3 regions of the Mesorhizobium sp. WSM4312 genome follow, and region 1 is predicted to be linked to each of the others. Evidence: predicted binding sites of a transcription regulator. Region 1 holds the regulator's gene; each other region holds the start of a gene.
What was found. Region 1 encodes PhoB, which activates phosphate uptake and scavenging genes when phosphate is short. Its sites were predicted from a motif close to TGTCATNNANCTGTCAT; they were not measured.
Positions count from the first base shown of each region.

Region 2: CK228_RS30620 (DUF1045 domain-containing protein) is a predicted target of PhoB. The motif match lies at 2,634-2,650, and genes of this name have one in related genera.
Region 3: ppk2 (polyphosphate kinase 2) is a predicted target of PhoB. The motif match lies at 2,259-2,275, and genes of this name have one in related genera.

Region 1 is NZ_NSFU01000006.1:239,646-245,284, forward strand. It holds gene CK228_RS11870 (sugar ABC transporter permease) at 1-1,172, opposite strand, end outside; gene xylF (D-xylose ABC transporter substrate-binding protein) at 1,317-2,357, opposite strand; gene CK228_RS11880 (ROK family protein) at 2,631-3,875, shown strand; gene CK228_RS11885 (hypothetical protein) at 3,965-4,228, shown strand; gene phoB (phosphate regulon transcriptional regulator PhoB) at 4,317-5,006, opposite strand; gene phoU (phosphate signaling complex protein PhoU) at 5,026-5,639, opposite strand, start outside.
Region 2 is NZ_NSFU01000025.1:57,922-63,560, reverse strand. It holds gene iolD (3D-(3,5/4)-trihydroxycyclohexane-1,2-dione acylhydrolase (decyclizing)) at 1-430, shown strand, start outside; gene iolE (myo-inosose-2 dehydratase) at 541-1,458, shown strand; gene CK228_RS30630 (hypothetical protein) at 1,502-1,720, shown strand; gene iolB (5-deoxy-glucuronate isomerase) at 1,725-2,537, shown strand; gene CK228_RS30620 (DUF1045 domain-containing protein) at 2,689-3,396, shown strand; gene CK228_RS30615 (alpha-D-ribose 1-methylphosphonate 5-triphosphate diphosphatase) at 3,432-4,586, shown strand; gene phnN (phosphonate metabolism protein/1,5-bisphosphokinase (PRPP-forming) PhnN) at 4,583-5,212, shown strand; gene CK228_RS30605 (COG4280 domain-containing protein) at 5,405-5,639, shown strand, end outside.
Region 3 is NZ_NSFU01000008.1:301,110-306,748, forward strand. It holds gene CK228_RS15865 (glycosyl transferase family 90) at 68-1,054, shown strand; gene CK228_RS15870 (aldo/keto reductase) at 1,058-2,101, opposite strand; gene ppk2 (polyphosphate kinase 2) at 2,382-3,302, shown strand; gene CK228_RS15880 (dihydrofolate reductase family protein) at 3,442-4,089, opposite strand; gene hemB (porphobilinogen synthase) at 4,478-5,509, opposite strand.

The DNA of each region.
Region 1 (5,639 bases):
GAGCCGCCGGCGAGCGAGGTGCCGCCGATGACGGCGGCGGCAATGACCAGAAGCTCGTCCAGCGTGCCCAGCGCATTGGTCGACGCGTTGAGCCGGGCCGACGAGATCGCCGCGCTGACCGCGGCCAGCACGCCCATGATCATGAACACCTTCATGGTCACCCAGCGGGTGTTGATGCCGGCAAGTTCGGCCGCCTCCGGATTGCCGCCAATGGCGAAAACATAACGGCCGAAACGCGTGCGCTTGGTGATGAAGGTCATGATGATGCCCACGGCCACCGCCATCAGCACCGGTATGGCAATGCCATGCGCGATGTACAGCCCGCCTTCGGGAACGGTAATGCCGTTCTGCTGGGCGTACTGGCGCACGATGCCGATCGGCCATGGATAGGAATTGGCGATCCAGACGGCGCCAAGGATAGCGGCGCAGGCAACCACGCCAAGCAAGGTCTCGGCCCAAACGGGGCGCAGCGGAAAGTGGAACCGCTTGCGCTGCGACCTGCCGTTGAGCAGCATGAAGGCGACCGCCACACAGGCGACGACACCGACGATCCAGCTGGCGGTGGCGCCGATCGAGCCGCGTGGTCCGCCGCCCATCAGCTGGAAGGTCGTGTCGAGCGGCGCGACCGTGCGCCCGCTGGTGATCAGCCATGCCATGCCGCGCCAGACCAGCAGGCCGCCCAGCGTCACGATGAAGGCCGGGACCTCCATATAGGCGATGATGAAGCCCTGGAACGCGCCGATCAGGAGACCAAGCGCCACGCCGGCCGCCAGCGCGATGATCCAGAGCCAGGGGTTTCCAAGCTGGAAACCGACGACGCGGATCAGGAATTCGGCCTGCGCCACGCCCATGATCATGCCGATCACGCCTTCGACGGATCCGACCGAGAGGTCGATGTTGCGCATGACGATAACCAGCACCATGCCTGTCGCCATGATCGCGACCGACGAGGTCTGCACCGACAGGTTCCACAGATTGCGCGGCGTCAGGAAAAGCCCGCCCGACAATATGTGGATGCCGACCCAGATGACCAGCAGCGCGCCGATCATGCCGAGCATGCGCGTATCGAGCTCGGTAGCCTTGAGGAACCGTCCGACGGCGCTGAGTTCGGATGCACGCGCCCTGTCCGCTGCCGTGCTGCCGACCGGTTGATTAGAGGTCGTGTCGGTCATGCTGTCCTCCCACCGGTTTACCGTCTGGCGCGGGTACCGAACATGGATGCTATTTGCTTTCCGCGGTCATTTGAAGCGGGAAGCCCCTTGAGAAACGCCGCGGCTTTTGGGCCGCGGCGTCGATATCGAACGGTATTGCGCCGTTTAGTTGCAGGCGGCGACGCTGCCGGCGGCAACGCCCGCGCAGACTTCGTCCTTCTTGATCCAGCCGGCATCGATGACGACGTTGAGATTGTCCTTGGTGATGGCGACCGGGGTCAGGAACAGCGACTTGACGGTGTTGCCGCCAGGCGTCGTGAAGTCCTTCACACCGGCGATATCGGTCATCTTCTTGCCGTCGGCCAGCTGCGAGGCGATCTCGGCGGCGTTCTTGCCGAGTTCGCGCGCGTCCTTCCACACCGACACGGTCTGGGTGCCGAGCGCGATACGGTTCAGCGCGGCATGGTCGCCGTCCTGCCCCGAGACCGGCACGGTGCCGGCAAGCCCCTGCGCCGTCAGCGCCGCGACGACGCCGCCGGCGGTGCCGTCATTGGCCGCGACGACCGCGTCGACCTTGTTGTCGTTGGCGGTCAGGAACTGCTCCATGTTCTTCTGGGCGTTGGCAGGCAGCCAGCCGTCGGTATAGGCCTCGCCGACATTCTTGATCTTGCCGCTGTCGATGGCGGCCTTGAGCACTTCCATCGAGCCTGCGAACAGGAAGTCGGCATTCGGATCGGCGCCCGACCCCTTGATGAAGACATAGTTGCCTTCCGGCTTGGCCTTGAACACCGCGCTGGCCTGCAAACGACCGACTTCCTTGTTGTCGAAGGTCAGGTAGAAGACGTCCTTGTTCTCGATCAGGCGGTCATAGCCGACGACCGGAATGCCTTCGTCCAGCGCCTTCTGCACGGCCGGGCCGATGGCCGAGGCATCCTGGGCCAGGATGATCAGCGAATTGGCGCCCTGCGAGATCAGGCTCTCGACATCGGTAAGCTGCTTGCCGGGATTGGACTGCGCGTCGGCGGAAATGTACTTGTCGCCGGCGGCCTCGATCGCCTTCTTCATGGCGGCCTCGTCGGTCTTCCAGCGCTCTTCCTGGAAGTTGGACCACGAAACGCCGATGACCTTGTCTTTCGCCTGCGCGACCGACGCAAGCGTCAGCGACATGGCGACACCCGCCAGGATGGCGGCCGTGAATCTCTTCATGATATTCCTCCCTGCGCCGCGTATGGCGCGACCAAACTGGCCCTAAGGCCGGCACAGAGGCCCTATTTTTTCGAGCCCCGAAAAAACACTGATCCAACACCGGAACGCTGTCAACAACGATTCTGATGGATTTTGATGTCCCTCTGAATTTTTTTCGAGCTTCGCAATAAATAAATGACAGCACCGGCCGCTTCTGCCAGTATTTGACCGTGTCGCCGGCAGCGTTCGAGGGAGGCCGGAAGAACCGCGGCGACCGGGAGGATGTGAAAAAACATGTCGGTCGGAATCCGCCACGACGATCTGCGCCGGCGCAACCGCGCGATGGTGATCGCGGCCGTGCGCCAGGCTGGCCGGCCCTCACGCACCGAGATCGCCGCGACCACCGGCCTCAGCCATTCGACCATATCGGCGATTTCCTCAGACCTGATCGGCGAAGGCATCCTGGCCGAGGGCAAGCCGAGCGAGGCCGGCGCGCTGAAACGCGGCAGGCCGCAGGTCGGCCTCGGCCTCACTCCGGAGGCCGCGGCTGTGATGACCGTGGTGCTGTCGCTGAATTTCCTGTCGGTCGCAGTCATCGACTATGCCGGCCAGGTGATATCGGAAGAACAGCGCCGGCTGGACACGCTGACCATGTCGCGCGAGGCGCTGATCGGCGAATGCGTGGCCATCGTAAGGCGGCGCCTCGAGGATCCCGACATTGACGTGCGCAGCGTCGCCCGCATCGCGCTGGCGATCCAGGGCATCACCGATACCGAGGCCCGGGCGATGCTGTGGTCGCCGATCACGCCGCAGACCGACATCGCCTTCGCCGACATACTCGAAGCCGAGTTCGGCATCCCCGCCACCATGGAAAACGACTGCAACATGATGGCGGTGGCGCTGCGCAGGCGCGACCCCGAGCGCTACCGCGACGACTTCATCGCCATCCTGCTTTCGCACGGCATCGGCATGGGGCTGGTGCTGAAGGGCGAGCTGTTCACCGGCACCCATTCCTCGGGCGGCGAGTTCGGCCACATGATCCATCGGCCCGGCGGCGCGCTCTGCCGCTGCGGGCGGCGCGGCTGTGTCGAGGCCTATGCAGGCAATTACGCCATCTGGCGCAATGCCAGGCAGCTCGGCGAGGACACCGAGCCGGTGGCCGATGTCAGCGACGCGCAGATGCGGGCGCTGGCCGCGACGGCACGGGAACGGGACGGACCCGAGCGCGAAGCCTATCGCAAGGCCGGCGAGGCGCTGGGTTACGGCCTCGGCAGCCTGTTCGCGCTGATCGATCCGGCGCCCGTTGCCATGGTCGGCGTCAGCGCCGCCGCCTTCGATCTCATCGAGCCGGCATTGCGCGAGGCGATCGCCCAGACCGCCGGTGGCCAGCACTCGGAATCGATCTCGTTCGACACCGAACCGAACGAACTGCCGCTGATTCGCGAAGGTTGCGCCATGCGCGCGCTGACCTTCGTCGACCAGGAGATTTTCGCGCCGGGCGTGCAGGCAAGAACGGGTGCCGGAAAGAACGTTGCCTGACGGTCAGGGCGAAACTCGATCATTCTGAACGACCGCGTTCGGCCCGTTGCGACATCAATTGGCAATGTGTCTGCCTGTATGATCTGCTGATGTCCCGTTCGTTGGTGATCAACTTCAACATAGATCAGGCCGAGTTTTACGGCCTCGTCCATCGTGTTCGCAACTTCGGCGAGGACGTCTACCGCTTCCTGCGAACCAACGGCTGGGGCGAAATTATTATCGGCGAGGTCGACGCGGCCACTACGCAGCTGATCATTCGAGACATCAAACATTCAAAGCTCCAGCGCGTTGCTGTATGGGTCGAAGAGGAGATGAGGCGGCAACATCTGTTGGGAGAAGTCGAAGTCCGCTGATCACCCTCTTCACGGCATTGGCGACGACCTGCTGATTGGAGTTTCGATCTTGGAGCCTCATCCCGATTTTATCGGGATGAGGCAAGCTCTAGTCTTCCCGGATCGCGTAGCCCGCCCCACGAATGGTACGGATGACATCCGGCATGCGACCATTGTTGACCGCCTTGCGCAGCCGGCCGACATGCACGTCCACGGTACGCTCGTCGATGTAGATCGTCTCGCCCCAGACATTGTCGAGCAGCTGGCTGCGCGAGAACACGCGGCCGGGATGGCGCATCATGAATTCGAGTAGGCGGAATTCGGTCGGCCCGAGCCGGATCTCGCTCTTCTTGCGGTAGACCCGGTGCGATTCACGGTCGAGCACGATATCGCCGACCTTGAGCACGCTGGACAGCACTTCCGGCTTGGCGCGGCGCAGCAGCGCCTTGATGCGGGCCATGAATTCCGGCGTCGAGAACGGCTTGACCAGATAGTCGTCGGCGCCGGTGGAAAGCCCGCGTACACGGTCGCTTTCCTCGCCCCGCGCGGTCAGCATGATGATCGGCAGCCGCTCGGTCTCTGGCCGCATTCGCAGTCGCCGGCAGAGCTCGATGCCGGATACCGCCGGCACCATCCAGTCGAGCACGAGCAGGTCGGGCACGTTCTCCTGCAGGCGGATTTCGGCTTCGTCGCCGCGTGTCACCACCTCGACCTGGTAACCCTCCGATTCCAGATTGTAGCGGAGGAGCACGCCGAGCGGCTCCTCATCCTCCACCACCATGATGCGTGGTGCGATCATCGATTGGGTACCCCTGCGCTCAGGCCGCCGGCGCCGACATCGCCGTCTCGTCCTGTTTTGGACGGTTGGCGGGCAGCTGCGTGCCGGTCAGGACATAGTACGCATTCTCGGCGATGTTGGTCACGTGGTCGCCGATGCGTTCGAGATTCTTGGCGCAGAACAACAGATGCGTGCAAGCCGTGATGTTGCGCGGATCTTCCATCATATAGGTCAGCAGTTCGCGGAAGACGGAGGTGTATTTGACGTCGATGCGCTCATCGTCGGCGCGCAGCTTCGCCAGTGCCGCGGCATCGCGCGCCGCATACTCCTCGATGACGCCCTGCACCTGGATCAGCACCAGCTGCGCCATGGCGTCGATGGAATGCGAGAGGTCGCGCGGCGTGGCGCTGAGGCCGACAGTGCCGACGCGCTTGGCGATGTTCTTGGCAAGGTCGCCAATGCGTTCGAGGTCGCCGGCCATGCGGATCGAGCCGACGACATGGCGCAGATCATCGGCCATCGGCTGGCGCTTGGCAATCAGCGTGATGGCGCGGTCGTCGAGTTCGCGCTGGCGCGCATCCATGATGGCGTCGTCGGAGACGACGCGCTGGGCGAGCGCATTGTCGGAGTTCAGCAGCGCCTTGGTGGCGCCGC
Region 2 (5,639 bases), on a different contig from region 1:
GATGCTGAATTCCGAGATCGCCACTTCGGTGATGCTGGGTTTGAAGCTGACTATCGTGCTGCTCGACAACCGAGGCTATGGCTGCATCAACCGGCTGCAGATGGCGACCGGCGGCGCCAACTTCAACAATCTCCTGAAGGATTCGCGCCACGAAATCCTGCCCGACATCGACTTCGCCGCGCATGCGGCGAGCATGGGCGCGATATCAGAGAAAGTGCCGTCGATCGCCGGCCTGGAAAACGCCTTGCAGAAGGCCAGGACGAACGACCGCACCACGGTGCTGGTCATCGACACCGACCCGCTGGTCTCCACCGACGCCGGCGGCCATTGGTGGGATGTGGCGGTGCCGGAAGTCTCCGCGCGGCCGCAGGTCAACGCGGCGCGCAAGGCCTATGACGAGAAGCGCCAGATGCAGAGCGTCGGCGATTGATGCAGCTACCCCCCTTCTTCCCGTCCCCATACGGGGAGAAGGTGCCGGCAGGCGGATGAGGGGCAGCGCCGGCGGCCCAAGAATGAACTGTTCTAAACCGGAGTGACGACTTGAAAGCCAAACTGGGCATGTCCCCCATAGCGTGGTGGAACGACGATCTTGCGGAACTCAGCGATGACGTGTCGCTGGAGGAGTGCTTGCGGCAGTCGCGTTCGGCCGGCTTCACCGGCATGGAGATGGGCCGGCGTTTTCCCAACGACCCTGCCGTCATGCTGCCGATCCTCAAAGCCGCCGACGTGACGCTGTGCGGCGGCTGGTTTTCCGGCACGCTGGTCGATGAGGATATGAGCAAGAACAAGGATCGCATCCAGCCGATGATCGAGCTGTTCAAGGCGGTCAACGCGCCTTGCATCGTCTATGGCGAGGTCGGCCGCTCGATCCAGGGCGACCGCTCGAAGCCGCTGGCCACCAAGCCGAAACTTTCAGGCGACGAGATGAAGGCCTATGGAAGGCGCCTGACCGAATTCGGCGAATGGTGCGCCGAACAAGGCATGCCGCTGTCCTACCACCATCACATGGCGGCTGTGGTCGAGACCGAGCCGGAACTCGACGCCTTCATGCGCCATTCCGGCGAAGGCATTCCGCTGCTGCTCGATGCCGGCCACCTGGCCTTCGCCGGCGGCGATGTGCTGCGCGCCATCGACAACCACCACAAGCGCATCAGCCATGTGCATGTGAAGGATGTGCGCATGGCCGTGATCGACAAGCTCGACCGCACGAAACAGTCCTTCCTCGACGCCGTGGCGCTCGGCGCCTTCACCGTGCCAGGAGACGGCTCGCTCGACTTCGGCGCCATAGTGCAGCGCTTCGCCGACCATGGCTATGAAGGCTGGTTCGTGGTCGAGGCAGAGCAGGACCCGAAGAAGAACCCGCCGCTCAAGATGGCGCAGGTCGGCCACAAGGAGCTGATGCGGGTGATGACGGCGGCCGGCTACACGGTCGAAACCCAGGGTTTTCCGAATGCCTGACGCGACGGGTTCACGGCGAGGCAGGTTGCTGTAGATTGGCCCGATGAAAGATTCCGAGCACCCCTTCTTCCGCCCGTTGTGGCGGCGTGTCGCCGTCGTCGCGGTCTGCGTCATCTGGTCGATCATCGAGTTCGCCACCGGCACGCCATTCTGGGGCACCATCGCGCTCGGCTTCGCCGGCTATGCCGTCTGGCAGTTTTTTTATCTGTACAAGCCGGCCGACGAGAACAAGGCGACGGCCGAGTCCGAACCGAAGGAGTAACCCGATGTCCAAGCTGCTCGTCAAAGCCGACAAGGGCCATGGCCGCGTTGCCCATGTGACGCCGAAAAGCGCCGGCTGGACTTATGTCGGTTTCGACCTGCATCGGCTGCAACCCGGCGAAAGCGCCTCGGGAAAGACGGAAGACCGCGAAGTCTGCCTGGTCTACGTCACCGGCAAGGGCACAGCGAAAGCCGACGGCAAGGATCTCGGCCTGCTCGGCGAGCGCATGTCGCCCTTCGAGGGCAAGCCTTGGTCGGTCTATGTGCCGGAGGGATCGGACTGGTCGGTGACGGCTGACACCGATCTCGAACTCGCCGTCTGCTCGGCGCCCGGCCTCGGCGGCGGCCTGCCGGTTCGGGTGATCGGGCCGGACGATCTCGGCCAGGAGGTGCGCGGCAAGGGCACCAACACGCGCTACGTCACCAACATCCTGCCGGAAGGCAAGCCGGCCGATTCGCTGCTGGTGGTCGAGGTCATCACGCCCGGCGGCCACACGTCGAGCTATCCGCCGCACAAGCATGACCAGGACAATCTGCCCGCCGAATCCTATCTCGAGGAGACCTACTACCACCGCCTCAACCCGCCGCAGGGCTTTGCCTTCCAGCGCGTCTACACCGATGCCGACAAGGATGGCCATCGCGCGCTCGACGAAGCCATGGCGATCGAGGATGGCGATGTCGTGCTGGTGCCCAAGGGGTATCACCCCTGCGCCGCCTGCCATGGCTACGACCTCTATTACCTTAACGTCATGGCCGGACCGAGGCGGACGTGGAAATTCCACAATGCGCCCGAGCACGAATGGTTGATGAAGGCCTGACCGGTCCGAGATTCCTCCTGAACCTGTTGATCCAGCTCGGAAAAATCGTCGGCTAAGGACCTATTGGGGTGATTTGCCTTCGAAAACCCTGCAAAGCTTCGTCAATCCGTCATGGAAATCACTTATGGCAGCGGTCTGACGAGGATTTTTGATGCGTTATGCCATCTATTTCACCCCCCGGCAGGACGAACCGCTGGCGCGGATCGCCGCCAACTGGCTGGGCCGTGACCCGTTCGGCGCTGCGACAAGGCCGGTTGAGGCCGTGGCCGATTTGTCGGCGGCGGAAGTTGCCTTCCACACCGCCTCGGCCCGCCGCTATGGCTTCCACGCGACGCTGAAGGCACCCTTCCGCCTGGCCGCCAACGAGACCGAGGCTTCGCTGCGCGCGGGGCTCGACCAATTTGCCGAAGCGACGCCCGTCGTGACGATCCCGCGTCTCGTCGTCAGCCAGATCGACACCTTCTTCGCGCTGGTGCCGGAGGGGCCGCTGCCGCCGCTCAACCGTTTCGCCGACGAGGTGGTGCGCGATTTCGACCGGTTCCGCGCGCCGCTGACCGAGGCCGAGATCGAGCGGCGCAGCCCGGATTCGCTGAAGCCGGCCGAGTTCCGCAATCTCTGCCAATGGGGCTATCCCTATGTTTTCGAGACCTTCCGCTTCCACATGACGCTGTCGGGCCGCGCCGGGCCACAGGAAAGCCCTCGTTTGCGCGCAGCAATCGACAGCCTGTTCGCGGATGTGCTGCGGCAGCCGGTGCTGGTCGACGCGCTGACGCTGTTTGTCGAACCCGAACCGGGCGCGCCGTTCATGGTGCTTTCGCAGCACGCGCTGGGACGCCGCCCGGCAAGGAAAATCGCCTGAACAGCCCTGCTCGAAGAACCAAAGGACTGCCCGAAATGACCGCCGAGACCGTTCTTTCCAACGCCCGCATCGTGCTTGCCGACGAGATCGTCGAGGGGTCGCTGGTGCTGCGTGACGGCTTTATCGCCGACATCGATGCCGGCAGCAGCCACACCAGCGGGAATATGGCCGGCGAGGACATGGGCGGCGACTATGTCATTCCCGGGCTGGTCGAGCTGCACACCGACCACCTGGAAGGCCATTACGCACCCCGGCCGAAGGTGCGCTGGAACCCGATCGCCGCGGTGCTTGCCCATGACGCGCAGGTGGCGACGGCCGGCATCACCACCGTGCTCGACGCCTTGCGCGTCGGCATGGACGAGGACGCCGACCTCACCTTGGCCGATATCCGCAAGCTGGCCGATGCCATCGAGGACAGCGTCGCGCAGGATCGTCTGCGGGCCGATCACTTCCTGCATCTGCGCTGCGAGGTTTCGGCGCCGGATTGCCTGCAGGCCTTCGCCAATTTCGACCGGGACGACCGGGTCAAGCTGGCTTCGCTGATGGATCATGCGCCCGGCCAGCGTCAGTTCGTCAATCTCGAAACCTATGCCTACTACTACCAGCGCAAGCTGAAGCTGACCGATCGCGACTTCCAATTGTTCTGCGAGAAGCGGATGGCGGAATCGGCGCGCTATTCGGCGCCGAACCGCGCGGTGATCGCGGCTGCCTGCCATGAGCGCGGCATCGTGCTCGCCAGCCATGACGACGCCACTTCGGGCCATGTCGACGAGGCGATCGAGCAGGGCGTGCGCGTTGCCGAGTTTCCGACCACCGAGGAAGCGGCGCGCGCTTCGAAGGCCGCGGGCCTGGGCGTTCTGATGGGTGCGCCGAACGTCATGCGCGGCGCCTCGCATTCGGGCAATGTCTCGGCGCGCACGCTGGCCGGCGACGGCCTGCTCGACATCTTGTCATCAGACTATATTCCCTTCAGCCTGATCCAGTCGGCCTTCTTCCTCGGCGACATGGTCGAAGGCATTTCGCTGCCGCAGGCGGTCGCCATGGTGTCGAAGAACCCGGCCGAGGCCGTTGGCCTGACCGACCGCGGTGTCATAGAGCAAGGCCGCCGCGCCGACCTGGTGCGCGTGCGTGTCGATGACCATGTTCCAGTGGTGCGCACCGTCTGGCGGCAAGGGCGCCGGGTCGCATGATGGTGTCGGCCTTGATCGAGCGTGAATTGTCCGCTGAAACGTTCCCCGTCCGTCATGGCGTCTTTGTCGCCGTCGTCGGGCCAAGCGGCGCCGGCAAGGACACGGTGATCGGCTACGCCCGTGCCCTCTTCGCCGATGAGACCCGGCTGGAGTTCGTGCGCCGCGTCATCACCCGGCCGAGCGATGCGGCGAGCGAGGATCACGACACGCTGGCCGACGCCGCCTTCGTCGAGGCCGAGGCCGACGGCGCCTTCGCCATTTCGTGGGAAGCGCATGGCTTGCGCTACGGCCTGCCTGCCGATGTCGACTGGTCGGTCGCCAATGGCCATGTGGCGGTGGCGAACGTGTCGCGCGCGATCATTCCCACCTTGCGCGAGCGCTATGCCAATCTGGCCATTGTCGAGATCACTGCTTCGCCTGACGTGCTGGCCTCGCGGCTGGCGATGCGCGGCCGCGAGTCGCGCGGCGAAGTGCTGGCGCGCCTGGCGCGCAGCGCCAATGTGACCCTGACCGGCCCCGGCGTGACCACGATCGACAATAGCGGCCCGCGCGAACTGGCCGGCGAGCGCTTCGCCGAGCTGCTGCTCAAGGCAATGGCCTTCTCCGACATGTCGGGCATGATCTGATTTAGGCGTGCGTCCCGCAGCCGCAGTATGCGCGGCGCGATTGGCCCCAAGCGCCGCCCATGGGCGTTCACTTGCTTTCCCGCGGCTTCCGGAGCGCTATGTGGTGCTGACCATAGAAGTGATTCCGGGCCACGCGTCCTGGAACACCCGCTCAGAGAACGCGTGGCGAACGAGACAGGACAGGAAGCTTTGATGCAGACGCTGACGCCCATCCTCCCGACGGTCACGGCGGCATTTCTCGCCTCCTTCGTCGAGGTCGTCGAAGCCTTCACCATCGTGCTTGCGGTCGGCGTGACGCGCAGCTGGCGGCCGGCGCTGACGGGCGCCGCCTTGGCGCTGACGTTGCTGGCGGCGCTGGTGCTGGCATTCGGACCGCTGCTGGCGCTGGTGCCGATCACCACGCTGCAGTTCGTCGTCGGGGTGCTGC
Region 3 (5,639 bases), on a different contig from region 1:
AATGATGTAGGAAACGCGGGGCGCCAGCGTATTTGAGTGCTGCCCGTTTGTTTTGACCAAGTGAATCATGGCTACAATTGCGCGGACGTCGGCACGGGTTTTCTACTATGCGCGAAACGTCGTGCGCGATGTCATTCCCCAAGCCCTGTTCCGCCGCAGGCTGGCTGCTCGCCTCGAACAGGCCATGCGTTCCGACGAGGCGGCGCGGCGGCGGTTGAACTACTACAACAAGCTGCAGGACGGTTTCGCGCCAAGCGCCAATGCGGTGCGCATCAGCAAACTGCCGTTCACGCCGACCATGTACTATTACGACCTGAAGGAATTCGCCCGCTATTTCGATCCCGGATTGCTCATCGACGTCGAATTCGGCGACGTCAGGGACGTGCCGAAGGTGCCGACGATCGTCAAGGATAGGCCGATTCGTGATGACGACCAGAACGCGGTCATCATGAAGCTCGACAAATTCCGTCACTTCCAGATGCCGGCTGACACCATCTCGTTCGCCGACAAGTTGCCTATGGTGGTCTGGCGCGGTGATCTCAACAATCCGATCAGGACACGGTTTCTGCAAGCGGTGCGCGACCTGCCATTCTGCGATGCCGGCTCGCACAAGCCGAACGCACCGGCCGAATACGCCAAGCCCTTTCTCAGCATCAGCCAGCACCAGCGCTACCGCTACATCGTCTCGCTCGAGGGCAATGACGTGGCGACCAACCTCAAATGGATCTTGAGCTCGAAGTCGCTTTGCCTGATGCCGCCGCCGACATACGAGACATGGTTCGCGGAGCGCCAGCTCGAGGCCAATGTCCACTATGTGCCGCTCGATCCGGATTTCGCCGATCTCGGCGAAAAGGTGCGCCATTTCGAACGACATCCGGCGCAGGCAGAGCGCATCATTGCCGCGGCCAATGCCTATTGCCGGAAATTCTCCAACGAGCGAGACGAGCAGGCGATCTCCCTGCTCGTGCTCTACAAATACTTCGTGCTCAGCGGCCAGATCGAGCCCGATCCCGAGCTCTGGCGCTTCATCGAGGGCAAGCGCGCCTCCGCCTGATGGTCAGATGACGCTGCGGTCGAGAACCGTGTCGGCAGGGCCGAAGCGATCCTTGGCCGTCAATTGCTGGTGCCAATAGGGGTAGAGCACGGGCGGCCGGCTGACCGCGTCGAGGCGCTGGCGTTCCTCAGGGCTGAGCGCCAGGCTTGCGGCCGCGAGATTGTCCTTGAGCTGGGCATCGTTGCGGGCGCCGATCACCAGCGAGGAGACAGCGGGACGGCCGAGTAGCCAGGCCAGCGCCACCTGCGCGGCCGATACGCCGCGAGCCTTGCCGATCTCGACCAGCACATCGACGATCCGCCAGAGCCGGTCCTCGTCGCGGATCGGCGGCTCGGACCAGCCGGCGAGTTGCCGTGCGGTCGGGCTGTCGCGGTGGTATTTGCCGGACAGCAGGCCGCCGGCGAGCGGGCTCCAGACCAGCACGCCCAGCCCCTGGTCGACCGAGATCGGCAGCAGTTCATATTCCGCCTCGCGTGCCTCCAGCGTGTAGTGGATTTGCTGGGTGACGAAGCGCTGCTGGTGACGGCTGTCGCTGACGGACAGCGCCTTCATCACCTGCCAGCCGGACCAGTTGGAGCAGCCGATATAGCGCACCTTGCCCTGGTTGACCAAAGTGTCGAGCGCCGCGACCGTTTCCTCGACCGGGGTAAGCCCGTCCCACTGGTGGACGAAATAGATGTCGATGACGTCGGTCTTTAGCCGCTTCAGGCTCTTCTCGCATTCGCGGATCAGGTGGTGGCGCGACAGGCCTTCGTCGTTCGGTCCACTGCCGATCCGCATGCGCGCCTTGGAGGCAATCAGCACGTCGTTCCTGCGCTTGCCGCCGAGTGCCTCGCCGATGATCTCCTCCGACAGGCCGTTGGAGTAGACATTGGCCGTGTCGATGAGATTGATGCCGGCATCGATGCACATGTCGATCATGCGCTTGGCTTCGCCAAGATCGCTGTTGCCGACCGCGGCGAAGGGCCCGGTGCCGCCGAAGGTCATGGTGCCCAAAGTCAGTGTCGAAACCTTCAGGCCGGAACGGCCAAGGATGCGGTATTCCATGTCAGTCCTCGCGATTGCGTTAAATGGGGGCGGGGCCAAAGGGCAGCCCGGAATGCGACAGAGGATTTGTAGGACAATTCGGCCGGCTTGTCGCCATGCCATGGCGATGGATCGATTGGACATGGCGGACGCCGCTGCGGCCGCTATAGCGTCCGGCTGCAATAAAACCGTCATTGCCGCTCTATATTGAAGTCGGCTCAAGTGTTTCCCTTCCAGGCCGCTAGCCAGCAATTTTGGCGCCGTATGGGAACCGACAGGGCTTGCAAGCGGAGCAGTGCAAATGACTGAGCAAAGACAGAATTCTCCCGCCAAGGATTGGCTCGAAGCCGAGCTCGCCGACACGCTCGACGAAGACTATGAGCTCGAAATGTCGGAGCCGGCGCTGTCGATGGAGATCGCCAAGATCTACAAGAACGCGCATCCGCCTTCGATCGACCGCATGCAATATTTTCGCGACCTGATCACCTTGCAGTCCGAACTGATCAAGCTGCAGTCCTGGGTCGCCTATCATAAGAAGAAGCTGGTGGTGATTTTCGAGGGCCGTGACTCCGCGGGCAAGGGTGGCGTCATCAAGCGCATAACCCAGCGGCTCAACCCGCGCATCTGCCGTGTCGTGGCGCTGCCGGCGCCGACCGAGCGCGAGAAGTCGCAATGGTATTTCCAGCGCTATGTCCCGCATCTGCCGGCGGGCGGCGAGATCGTGCTGTTCGACCGCTCCTGGTACAACCGCTCCGGCGTCGAGCGGGTGATGGGCTTTGCCGATGCCGGCCAGGTCGAGGAATTCTTCCGCGACGTTCCCGAGTTCGAGCGGATGCTGGTGCGCTCCGGCATCACCGTGGTCAAATACTGGTTCTCGATCACCGACGAGGAGCAGCAGATGCGCTTCCTGATGCGCATCCATGACCCGATGAAGCAGTGGAAACTGTCGCCGATGGATCTGCAGTCGCGCGTGCGCTGGGAGCAGTACACCAAGGCCAAGGAAGAGACCTTCGCCCGCACCAACATTCCCGAGGCGCCCTGGTTCATCGTCGAGGGCAATGACAAGAAGCGGGCGCGGCTGAACTGCATCGATCATCTGCTCAAGCAGATGCCGTATGAAGAGGTGCCGCACGAGGAGATCACGCTGCCGGAACGCGTCTTCAACCCAGAATACGAGCGCCAGACGCTGCCGCGCGAGCTCTACGTGCCGGAGAAGTATTGAACACCTTTTCCTTCTCCCCGTTTCACGGGGAGAAGGTGCCCGAAGGGCGGATGAGGGGCGGCGCTGACTTCGATCGTTGGCGTTGCGCAGCCAATCCTGTTCTGATGAAATTGCCGCTGGCGGGGAGAAAGCGCTGTAACTACGCCCGCTTGATCACCACATGCGTGGCAAGCGCCGTCGCCACCTGCTCGGTGCATTGATAGCCAAGCCTCAACATATCCAGGCCGGCGAAGAGGTGCTCGCCCTTGCCAAGCAACACCGGCGAGATTGCCAGATGCATCTCGTCGATCAAGCTCTCCTGCAGATATTGCCGGATGGTGGCGACCCCACCACCGATCCGCACATCCTTGCCGCCGGCCGCCGCCTTCGCCTGCTCGAGCGCCGAATGGATGCCGTCGGTCACAAAATAAAAGGTCGTGCCGCCTTCCATCGTGATGGGTGCCCGCGCGTGGTGCGTCAGCACGAACACCGGCACATGGTAGGGCGGGTTGTCGCCCCACCAGCCCTTCCAGCTGTTGTCAGGCCATTCGCCGCGGATCGGCCCGAACATGTTGCGGCCGAGGATCCAGGCGCCGACATTTTCGAAACTGCGCGCCGCGAACGCCTCGTTGATATCGGTGGTGCCGCCCTCTTGCCCGAGCACCATCTCACGGAAGGTGCGGGTGTCGATAAACCACTTGTGCAAGGATTTCCCGCCGATGCCGAGCGGATTTTGCAGATCCTGATCGGGGCCGGCGCCATAGCCGTCGAGCGATAGGGTGAATGCGTTGACACGCAGCATGGACATGAAAGCCTCCTCGATAACCAGTTGCGTTTTGCAATCGGTTGTTGTTTAGCAAACCAATTGCAAATTGCAAGCGCTATTTTCCAAGGGGAAAAAGACACATACCCGGATCTCGCCTCCAAGCGATGTCCCTATCGTTTCGTGACGATCGATTCGGATCACAACCGGCCGCTGGGACGGCCGCCGATCGCCCGACGGGTGAAGCGGGTCAGGACGTATCCTCTGGAGGCGTTCGCCATGCCTCCTGGCGACGTGCGGGCTGCCGGCCGTCTCCGGCCGTGCGGCTATCATAGCCGGGGCTGCCGGTTTTTGTCTGCGGGAATTCGAAAGAAATGCCGACCGGTCGAAAGATTGGTGACGTCTACTGAAAGGCTTTGCCGGCCAGGCCGGACTACCCCTTCAGCATTTCGGCCACTTCGGGCGCGAAATAGGTCAAGATGCCGTCGCAGCCGGCGCGCTTGAAGGCGAGCAGCGATTCCAGCATCGCCTTCTCGCCGTCGATCCAGCCATTGGCTCCCGCCGCCTTGATCATCGAATATTCGCCCGACACCTGGTAGGCGAAGGTCGGCATCTGGAATTCGTCCTTGAGCCGGCGGATGATGTCGAGATAGGGCAGGCCGGGCTTGACCATCAGCATGTCCGCGCCCTCGGCGATGTCCTGCTCGGCCTCGCGCACCGCCTCATCCGAATTGGCGTGGTCGATGTAATAGGTCTTCTTGTCGCCCTTGAGCAGGCCTGCGGTGCCGACGGCCTCGCGATAGGGGCCGTAGAAGGCCGAGGCGAACTTCGTCGCATAGGACATGATCGCGACGTCCTGAAAACCGTTGGCGTCGAGCGCGTCGCGTATGGCGCCGATCCGGCCGTCCATCATGTCGGATGGCGCGATGATGTCGGCGCCGGCCGCTGCCTGGATGACGGCCGCCGCCGCGACCTGTTCGACCGTTTCGTCGTTGACGATGATGCCGTCGCGCAGGATGCCGTCATGGCCGTGGCTGGTGAACGGGTCGAGCGCCGCGTCGGTGATGATGCCGATCCCGGGCACCGCGTCCTTGATCGCGCGAGTGGCGCGGTTGATGATGTTTTCCGGGTCGAGAATGTGGGAGCCGGTCTGGTCGCGCAAGGCCAGTTCGACATTGGGGAAGGTGGCGAGTGCCGGAATGCCGAGCTTGGCCGCGCGTTCGGCCTCCTTGACGGCAAGATCGACCGACAGGCGGAAGACGCCAGGCATGGCGGCGATCGGCTCGCGCACATTCCTGCCCTCGACAACGAAGATCGGCCAGATCAGGTCGTCGACCGAAAGCCGGTTCTCCTGGACCAGGCGGCGCGACCAGTCGGCCTTGCGCATGCGGCGCAGGCGGCGGCTGCCGGTCACGTCGTCGACGCTGCGCGCGCCGGCTGGCTTTGTCGGGGTGAATTTGTTCATGGCCAATACTCCGGATCAGCAGGTTTTATCACGAGCCCTTGCCGCTGACCAATGCGACACGATTGTGCCAGGCCGAAGCCGCCAATCTCCGCCTTGTGGGCAGATCGGCAAAGCCGAGATGGGCGCGTCC